Regions from separate parts of the Cellvibrio sp. 25HG11W-0 genome, predicted to be linked through region 2. Evidence: predicted binding sites of a transcription regulator. Region 2 holds the regulator's gene; each other region holds the start of a gene.
What was found. Region 2 encodes LexA, which represses DNA repair genes until DNA is damaged. Its sites were predicted from a motif close to ACTGTNTNTANANACAGT; they were not measured.

Region 1 (3,281 bases), 170 kb from region 2:
AGCGAACCTCAAAATCGCCCCTATCTCCCTCTGCTCTTTTATACCGCTGCCCTAAATCAGCCTCTAATGCAGCATGAATATGACTGAGAGTAAAAGGTGATATGAGGATATTTTCTTTAATGTCCTGCTTAGCCTCCAACACACTAAATGATGTCAAACCTGCAAAACTATAATTTGCTTGATAGTCTGTCTCCACATAAGGTTCTGTGGTGCAACTGGCTAAGCCTAATAACATTACCAAGTACATGTATAATTTCAGTTTTTGTATTAGCAGCCCCATTGTCGCGCACTCCAAGTGTAAATTTCACTAGACGCGCAGCAGCCCAAAAATCACGCCACTCCAACGCCATATTTGCGAGGCAGCATAGCCAGCGCCTATAAGACTTGCAAGACAATCCATCAAAATGAACACACTAAAGAAATCAAAGTAACCAGACCCCATTAGCAAAAAGCCTCAGTATTATGAGGCTTTTAAAAAACTAATTACGATGACTCTTCTACCTCATCTGGCGCATCTACATCCCCAGGGCTCAGTGATAGGGCTGAAGTTGCCAATAATTCAGTGCGAACTCGCTGTTCAAGTTCTTGGGCAATAACAGGATTTTCCACAAGATACTTCATTACGTTGCTCTTGCCCTGTCCTATTTTATTACCTTGGTAGCTATACCACGCACCCGCTTTATCAACCATTCCTAGCTTCACGCCATAATCAACCACTTCACCCATGCGGTTAATACCGGCGCCATAAAGGATTTGGAATTCAGCCTGTTTGAAGGGAGGAGCAACCTTATTTTTAACAACCTTTACACGCGTTTCAGAGCCAACAACCTCCTCACCCTCCTTCACAGCTCCAATGCGACGAATATCCAAACGTACCGAGGCATAGAATTTAAGTGCATTACCACCTGTTGTAGTTTCAGGGTTACCAAACATAACACCAATTTTCATACGAATTTGGTTAATGAAAATCACCAAGCAATTAGCATTTTTGATATTACCCGTTATTTTACGTAAAGCTTGTGACATAAGGCGGGCCTGCAACCCCACATGATGATCACCCATCTCACCTTCAATTTCAGCGCGCGGCGTCAAAGCTGCAACAGAGTCAATTACCAGCACATCTACAGCCCCAGAACGAACCAACATGTCAGTCACTTCTAAAGCCTGTTCACCCGTATCAGGCTGAGAGATAATCAAGTCCTCAACTTTTACGCCTAACTTGGAGGCATATATAGGATCGAGCGCATGCTCGGCATCAATAAAAGCGCAGGTGCCACCTAAGCGTTGCGCTTCAGCAATAACCTGGAGAGTTAATGTAGTTTTACCCGAAGATTCTGGGCCGTAAATTTCTACAATCCGCCCGCGCGGTAAGCCGCCAATACCCAAGGCCACATCAAGCCCTAATGAACCCGTTGAAATGGCAGGAATCGCCACTTGCTCACGGTCGCCCATGCGCATCACGGTACCCTTACCAAATTGACGTTCGATTTGACTTAACGCCGCTAACAGCGCCTTCTCTTTGTTCGCATCCATTTGACACCTCAATATATTAATAAGTGGGTTGTTCAGCTGTCAGCTTATATGACTGACTTACCTAAGATTTATACCAATAGCTCTATACTCATTTCCGTCTTGCGTCATACCCAGTGAATACAAGTGCCGCAGCGGATAACCGAAGCATACACACATAAACCTGTATGTGCAAACAGTGTAGCTATTTATACAGTAGTTTATGATATTGGACCATCCGACCACCACCCTAAAACACGACCCAATCAAATCGCCAACTAGCAAATCAACTACAAGCCAATCACCTAAGGGGCTCCTATAACCTAGTCTTATTATTGGTATCACGATTTGCCGCTATGGGGCGCGCCGCAATCACCGCTCTATCCTCCTTACTTAGACGATCATATAACACTACATTTACTGTAGCCGCCAAATTCATACAGCCTATAGTGGGGATATAAACGACGTGCGCGCAGTGACTGAGCAACTCCTTTTTAATAGAACCATCCTCTGGGCCAAAAATATAATAGGCATTATCTGGATGAACAAAATCCATTAGCGGCGTTGCGCCCTCAATGAGCTCTATGGCGACCAGAGTTGTACCTTCAGGCCGCGCCGCTAAAAAATCATCCACGGCGACGAGAGGCACGCGTTCATGCGCATTCTTGGTGTCCGTAAAAAATTTACGGGCACGGGTATAACGCTCACCGCTGTAAAACACTTTGGTTGCTTCGTAGCAGCCAGCAGCGCGCAACACCATGCCCACATTCTCAGGACTTTTAGGATTTACGAGGCCGATGTATACGGCGGAGGTTTTCATAACATTTACTCAGGATAATCGTTGTTTAAAATCTTCATAACCAAATTGACGCACAAGTTGCAGCTCATTGTTGCGCGAATCCCAAATAGCGATTGCCGGTAAATTTATCCCGTTGAAGGTTGTGGTTTTTACCATGGTGTAATGCGCCATGTCATCAAATATAAGTCGCTGACCAAGCGCCAGCGGCTCAGCAAAACTATAATCGCCGATAACATCTCCCGCCAAACAGGTCATGCCGCCCAATCGATAAGTGTGCGCTAATTCATTAGGCATGGCGGCATCTAAAACATCAGCGCGGTAAGGCATCTCCAGTACATCAGGCATATGGCACGTTGCGGAGGTATCCAAAATAGCTTGCGCCATAGAATTCCAGGTAATATCCAAAACTTCAGCTATCAACACGCCACTGCGAATCGCAACAGCCTCACCCGGCTCCATATAAACTTGCAGCTTGTGGCGCGCCTGAAAGGCTTTCAATACGCCGATGAGTTCATCCACTTGATAATCATTGCGGCTGATATGGTGACCACCACCAAAGTTAATCCATTCAAGACACTTAAAATAAGTGCCGAATTTTTCCTCTACCGCTTCAAGCGTGCGCAATAGTGGCGGTAAATCCTGCTGGCAAAGCGTATGAAAGTGCAGACCACTTATACCATCTAATAACGCGGGATCGTTTTTTAAAGTTTGTTGAAATACAGCGCAAGGAACGCCCATGCGCGAACAAGGTGCGCAGGGATCATAGAGCGGAACATCACCTTCGGAATGTTCCGGATTAATGCGAATACCGAATTGCAATTCTGGGCGCCGCTGTTTAGCCGTTAAGGCTAAGGCTTTAAATCGTGACCACTGCGAAAATGAATTAAACACCACATGATCGGCCACCTTTAAAATTTCAATTAAATCCGATTCCTTATAGGCAGCCGAATAACAGTGGACTTCTCCTCGACCT
Region 2 (3,281 bases):
CCTAAAATCATGCCCCAACGACTTTATGAGCCATAGCATCAACTGCCTGCTGACACTGTGCAATCATATTCGCATATACGCCCTTTAACTCGCTCAACGCTAGAACGAGCGTAGTCTTATCATCTCGATTGGCTGCAATAACACGCTCAATAAGAAGTACACAAATAGCATCCAGATGACGAATCTTCGCCCAATCATCATCCTTAACAGCCCGATTAAGCTCAGACTGTAAGGAGCGCATAGCGGCTATGCCCGCTACCCCAGAATACTCTGGCTCATCAATCAACCTAATACTCATGTATTTCGCCTCCTAAAACTTAGAATTAAACTTGGGCGGCAATAGCATCCCAAGATGATTTAATATCCCCCAATAGACGCCCACACTCATCCAAATACTCGGGCTTATTTTCGTAATTTGCTTGGGTTAGTCGGCGAATAACATAGTCGTACAAGCTATCAAGATTAAGTGCCAGATCGCCCCCGTCCTTATCATTTAAGCTGCCCTGTAAACCCGCCACTATATTGACTGCCTTACCGATTAATTCACCCTTTCGTGCTATTTGATTCTGCGCCATAGCGCCCTTAGCTTGAGCAATACGTTCTAGTGCACCTTCGAATAACATCTGAATCAGCCTGTGCGGTGAAGCCTCTTCAACGCCAGAGTGCACTTTCACGTTGGAATAACTTTGAACTGCAGAGAAAGAATTCATCGCATACCCTTATTAAATTGACAGACAGATTAAATTAAAAAGAAAGTATCTAGGCTGGCTAGGCTTTAAAAAAACCGAACATTCCTGTCACATTAAGATGCCAAACACTTATTACTCGCCCCAATTAAGGTTGCGGCTGAACCAGCAAAATCTTTAACGTAAATACAAAAAATCCTTTCTGTTAACGGCGTTATCGATAAAAAAGTTCAGGAGCTATTCAGACATAAAAACGGAATATTTAGCTCACACAGCGGTCACTATTTTTTCAGGAAAAATCAATGAAAAACCTTATAAAAACAGCCAGCCTTGCCCTAACATTAAGCCTCATTTGCACACCTAGCCGCGCCGAGTCCTTACGCTGCCAAGGCAAACTCGCAAAAATAGGCGATACGAAGTTCGAAATTACCGAGAAGTGCGGCGAACCCGTGGCTACTGATCACTTTTGCCAACCAATCGAAAACCCACCCTTAATTCAGGCTGTTCAAAATGGCACTCAAAATACACAAATCAATATTGTCAGCCAAAGCTGTATAGATGTAGACGTATGGAGCTACAGCCCTGGAAAGGGGCGTTTTATCACTCACCTTTACTTCACCCAAGGCCAATTAGTCGATATGAAGTACGGCGACAGGATTAAATAACAACCAATTCGAAAAACTATTGCACACACGAGAATACTGTATATAATCACAATCACTGTATAAATAAACAGATAACTCGGAGTGCCTATGCTTAACCTTACTAACCGCCAAGAACAGGTTTTACAGATAATCCGACAACATTTAGAAGAAACTGGCTACCCACCTACTCGCGCAGAAATTGCCAATATCCTAGGCTACAAATCAGCCAATGCGGCAGAGGAGCATATAAAGGCGCTTGCACGTAAAGGGGCTATTGAAGTCATACCAGGAGCATCACGCGGTATACGCCTTCCTGAAACCACCAACAATGGCATTCCAATCATTGGACGTGTAGCTGCAGGCAACCCAATACTGGCGCAAGAACATATAGAAGACTATTGCAACATACCCTCCAGCTTCTTCTCGCCCAGTGCAGATTATCTCTTGCGTGTAAACGGCATGAGCATGAAGGATGCTGGAATAATGGATGGCGACCTGCTGGCCGTACACAGAACAGATCAAGTACGAAATGGGCAAATTATTGTTGCACGCATTGGCGAAGAAGTAACCGTGAAGCGTTTCAGACGCAGTGGTAATCGCGCTCAGATTGAACTTCTCCCAGAAAACCCTGATTTCGACATTATTCATGTCGATATGCGCGACCAAGAATTTTCTATAGAAGGATTAAGCGTAGGAGTAATTCGCCGTGACTAATATCGCCTATCAAATTACCACTAACACAGCATCCATTAACCATAAATCTACCCAGCAAACCAGTGGGGTCACAGAGTTGGTACTCACCAGTGATGCACCTGAGCAACTGGTACTGCTATTACCTATGATTGCATTCTTAAGCAATAGCTGTAGCGATCGCTGGATTACGTGGGTTGCACCGCATAATGTCGACCGCAGTTTATTAGAAGCCTATGGTGTCAACACTCGCTACATTCGTCTAGTGCACTGCCAAGACCTACCGCAACTCTTGCGCGTAACCCATAACGCACTCGCTAGCGGCAATAGTCACACTGTCATCGCCAGCCCCGGTAAATTAACAGACAAAGAGCTCATACACCTTGAAAGTGCAGCAGCAGAAGGACAATGCCAATGCCTGCTATTACGCGTGCGCTAATTAAGGGGTATTAGCTCGCAAAACAATAACACAGGGTTTTAAGGAAGGAGTCTTATAAGAATCAAAACCAGAAAGGTACCTTAGTAAGTAAGGTAATAACGCGAACTTTCCACCTATCAAGCACAACACAAACTAAAAAACGACATTCACCTAGGCTCTTATTGAACGATAGATTTAAGGCAACTCAGTGTAAAATCAATTTTTCATGACCACCGATTTCATCTGGCATGTCGTCTAGCACTGCATCTGCTTGTAGCTCAGTCAAATCACCCACCGCATCCATACCAGCCTCAATCATAGCTTTAGCAACAGTAAACTTTGCTTCACCTAAAAACGCCAACGATTCTGCAGAAAAGCGAATTGTGACCATGGGCTCATTTTTTTCGCCATCTGGTCGCTGTAGGGCTACATCGCCATTTATTAGCTCAATAATTTCATAAAAAGTCGACATAAACACCTCAAAAATACACAACAAATAATACAAGCATAAAAAAATTGGGCGCGATTCTAGCACCCAAACATAGGGCAGATGAATTAAATATAGCTGGCTACTAAATTTCAGCTTTTAATTGATGTTTGGCTAGCGCGCTAGGCAACGCCAACAACAGCAAACATTCGACCTCGATGTTAAAGCTTAAAATACCGGAACCCGCAGGCAATAGCATTGCCTGCCCCGCTGAAAAACTATTTTCAGCATTACCTTCTCGATAGAGCCCGAGCTGTTCGCTCATCACAAAAGATATACTTCCATGAATTACCATCAATAACTGATAGCTATCGGTATTAAGCTGCAGAACACTATTTTCTACTGCTGAGATACGG
Region 3 (3,281 bases), 2.2 Mb from region 2:
GTCTGGATCGTCGGCCGACATTTTATGGGGGAATAAACCTTCCTCGACACCCGCCATAAATACCAATGGGAATTCTAGCCCCTTGGCGGAGTGTAAGGTCATCAATTGTACAGCATCTTCAAACTCGTCTGCTTGGGTTTCTCCAGCATCCAGCGCAGCTGTGTCCAAAAACTGCTGCAAAGGCGATAATTCTTCGTCTGCTTCGTCCACATCAAAGGCACGGCAGGCGGTTATCAGCTCTTGCAAGTTCTCCCCGCGCGCCTGGCCTTTTTCGCCTTTTTCGTTTTGATGGAACTCCAACAAGCCACTTTCATCGAGCACCAGCTTGGCAATGTCGTCCAGCCCAATGGTGTTCCCTTCTATATCAATATCGCTGCTGGCGACTTTGAGCTTGTTAATCAAGTTGATAAATGACTGCACCGCATTGCCCGCACGTGGGCTAAACACCCGATTGGCGAGCATCTGCTCGGCGGCGATCCACAGCGAACAGCCCTGATCGCGCGCGAACAGGCGCAGCTCTTCAATGGTTTTGCCGCCAATACCGCGCGTGGGCGTATTGATTACCCGCTCAAAACCGGCGTCATCGTGGCAATTGCTAATAAGACGCATGTAAGCCAAGGCATTTTTAATTTCAAGACGATCATAAAAGCGCTGGCCGCCATAAATGCGATAGGGCACGGCCTCGCGCAGCAACGCCTCTTCCAATACCCGCGATTGGGCATTGGAGCGATAGAGAATAGCGACCGATTGCTTGGGGTTGCCCTTGCGTGCCCAATCGCCAATACGCTCGACGATAAAGCGCGCCTCGTCCTGTTCGTTATAGGCGGCGTAGAGCGCAATCTTGTCGCCCTTGCTGCCTTCGGTCCACAGCTCTTTGCCGAGGCGACCAAAGTTGTTTTTGATCACCGCATTGGCGGCGTCCAGAATATTGCCAGTGGAGCGGTAGTTCTGCTCTAGGCGAATCGTTTGGGCATTGGGGAAGTCTTCGGTGAAGCGCTGAATATTTTCGATTTTGGCGCCGCGCCAACCGTAAATGGACTGATCGTCGTCGCCCACCGCCGTCACGCAACTCTCTTTACCCGCCAGCACCCGCAGCCACGCGTATTGCACACTATTGGTATCTTGAAATTCATCCACCAAAATAAACGGAAAACGCTCGCGGTAGTGCAGCAGAATATGCGGTTTGTTAAGCCAGAGCTCGTGGGCGCGCAGCAGCAGCTCGGCAAAATCCACCATGCCGCCGCGTTGGCAATCCTCTTCATAAACACGGTAGATCTGCAACATCACCCGCACAAAGGGATCGCCCGTTTCTTCTATGTGCTGGGGGCGCAGGCCTTCGTCTTTTTGGCCGTTGATGTACCACTGGGCCTGCTTGTGCGGCCACTTTTCCGAGTCGATATTAAGGTTTTGATAGACGCGTTTAATCAGTCGCAGCTGATCGTCACTGTCGAGAATCTGGAAGTTTTGCGGCAAGTTGGCATCTTGCCAGTGCGCCTTAAGTAGGCGATGAGCCAAGCCGTGGAAGGTGCCCACCCACATGGCCCGGCTGTTGATGTTATGGCCTGTTTGGCTGAATAGCTCATCCAAGCGTCCACGCATTTCGCGCGCCGCCTTATTGGTAAAGGTCACCGCCATTATGGAGTAGGGGGAAACTCGCTCTACTTGAATCAGCCAGGCGATGCGATGCACCAGCACCCGCGTTTTACCGCTGCCCGCCCCCGCCAGAATCAATTGATTCGTCGCAGGCGCGGATACCGCCTCGCGCTGGGCATCATTAAGTGAATCTAACAGCAGGGAAACATCCATAAGAGCGGGCCATGAGCTAAAGAGTGATGGGGGATTTTACTGTTTACATATACAGATGACCACCCTTGATTTTAAGAGGCAGCGCTAAAGCCAGCGATTTGCTCACGGCGTCATGGGTTGCCTAAACAGAACCAGCTCGAAGCGGGGGAGGGGAACCTTCGCAAAATGAATACGCCAAAAAAACAAAATCGCCAGAATCCAAGGATGCTGACGATTAGATATTTTTATCACAGGGTGCTGTAATGCGTAGTTGCAGCGCGTTCTGGGTGTAAATTTATTTAGTATTCAAGCACTTAGCTCTAGCCAAAAACCACACCACAAAACCCAACAGCACCAATATAAAGGCGCCAGAAATGGGCGCAGTGCTCTGTTCCCGCACGGCATAACCATGATGACCATCACTGGTATCACGGTGCTCATCTAGGGGCAAAGTTACGTTCCCTTGTCCCGCAGCAACCGTCAAAGAAGTACCATTGGATACTAATAATGCTGGGCTAATTAAGAAATCAACTAAACTACGTGAATTATTCAATGACACACTATTATCACCCGTTAGCGGCTGATGGGCGAAGTTTGGAGCAAATATCCCCTGTTCACCTAGAGCGTCATAGTGCACAACACTCGCTTGACTACCTAGGCTCACCAAAAGCCCTAGGCCTATTATTGCCAACCTAAGCAAGGCTAAACATTGCTTCTGCATATCGTTTCCCTCCCCATTACGGGACTTGAGCAGTTCATCCATTTTCAAAGTGTGACGCGAGTCACATTGTAGCTCGCACCTACCTACCCAGTGCAAGAACCTAAAAGCTCTTATCGAGACTTTTTTGATTGTTCACGAAAACTGATTAGAACCATTAGAAATTTGACGTGTAAAATAACATCAACGGTACTTTTGTATAGATTACCGACAGTATTTTTGCCACTCAGGTCTCAAGAGCACCGCAAAGCCCGTCATTAAAATGAATAATGTTCTAAGCAAAAAGAAACAGAGTAAGGTCGCAGGGCCAAAAAATAGGAGGAAGTTAAGTACAACAAGCTAAGGCACAGGGTTCCAAATACGCCATGAGCGCGCGCGTTAAAAAGGCCAAAACTGCTCCGGCAAACCCTGTTTACGCATGAGTGCGGCTATATCCATACTCAAGGCCACACCCGCATGCACCAAGACACCGCCCCAAATTGAGCGCGATTGCAGAGCGAGAATACCTAGAAATAAGCCAAATAAAATCGCCCCCGTCGCTTCCAACCAAAGCTTAGGCAGATGAATCATCATATAGGGCACACACATCACCCAAATAGCGTTGGCACCTAGTGCAGGGCGCAGCGCATTGAGCATAAAGCCGCGAAAGAAGAACTCTAAAAACACAAATTGGCAGAGATAGAGGCATTCCCAGCTGAGCAAATCAAACCAACTGCGCCCCGCCTGACGATAAAAGGGGTAATGATTAACGAAGTCTTCGCCGAAGCTCACCAAGACC

Region 1: recA (recombinase RecA) is a predicted target of LexA. The motif match lies at 1,693-1,710, and genes of this name have one in related genera.
Region 3: uvrD (DNA helicase II) is a predicted target of LexA. The motif match lies at 1,845-1,862, and genes of this name have one in related genera.

The regions. Positions count from the first base shown of each region.
Region 1 is NZ_CM174230.1:2,223,327-2,226,607, reverse strand. Features, by position in the region: gene AC0KUT_RS09265 (DUF4136 domain-containing protein) at 1-247, opposite strand, end outside; gene recA (recombinase RecA) at 484-1,533, opposite strand; gene AC0KUT_RS09255 (RNA methyltransferase) at 1,826-2,329, opposite strand; gene nspC (carboxynorspermidine decarboxylase) at 2,339-3,281, opposite strand, start outside.
Region 2 is NZ_CM174230.1:2,055,533-2,058,813, reverse strand. Features, by position in the region: gene AC0KUT_RS08515 (hypothetical protein) at 8-298, opposite strand; gene fliS (flagellar export chaperone FliS) at 324-710, opposite strand; gene AC0KUT_RS08505 (DUF2845 domain-containing protein) at 989-1,351, shown strand; gene lexA (transcriptional repressor LexA) at 1,439-2,044, shown strand; gene AC0KUT_RS08495 (cell division inhibitor SulA) at 2,037-2,459, shown strand; gene AC0KUT_RS08490 (hypothetical protein) at 2,644-2,910, opposite strand; gene AC0KUT_RS08485 (hypothetical protein) at 3,011-3,281, opposite strand, start outside.
Region 3 is NZ_CM174230.1:4,711,517-4,714,797, forward strand. Features, by position in the region: gene uvrD (DNA helicase II) at 1-1,806, opposite strand, end outside; gene AC0KUT_RS19775 (hypothetical protein) at 2,081-2,506, opposite strand; gene AC0KUT_RS19780 (CPBP family intramembrane glutamic endopeptidase) at 2,882-3,281, opposite strand, start outside.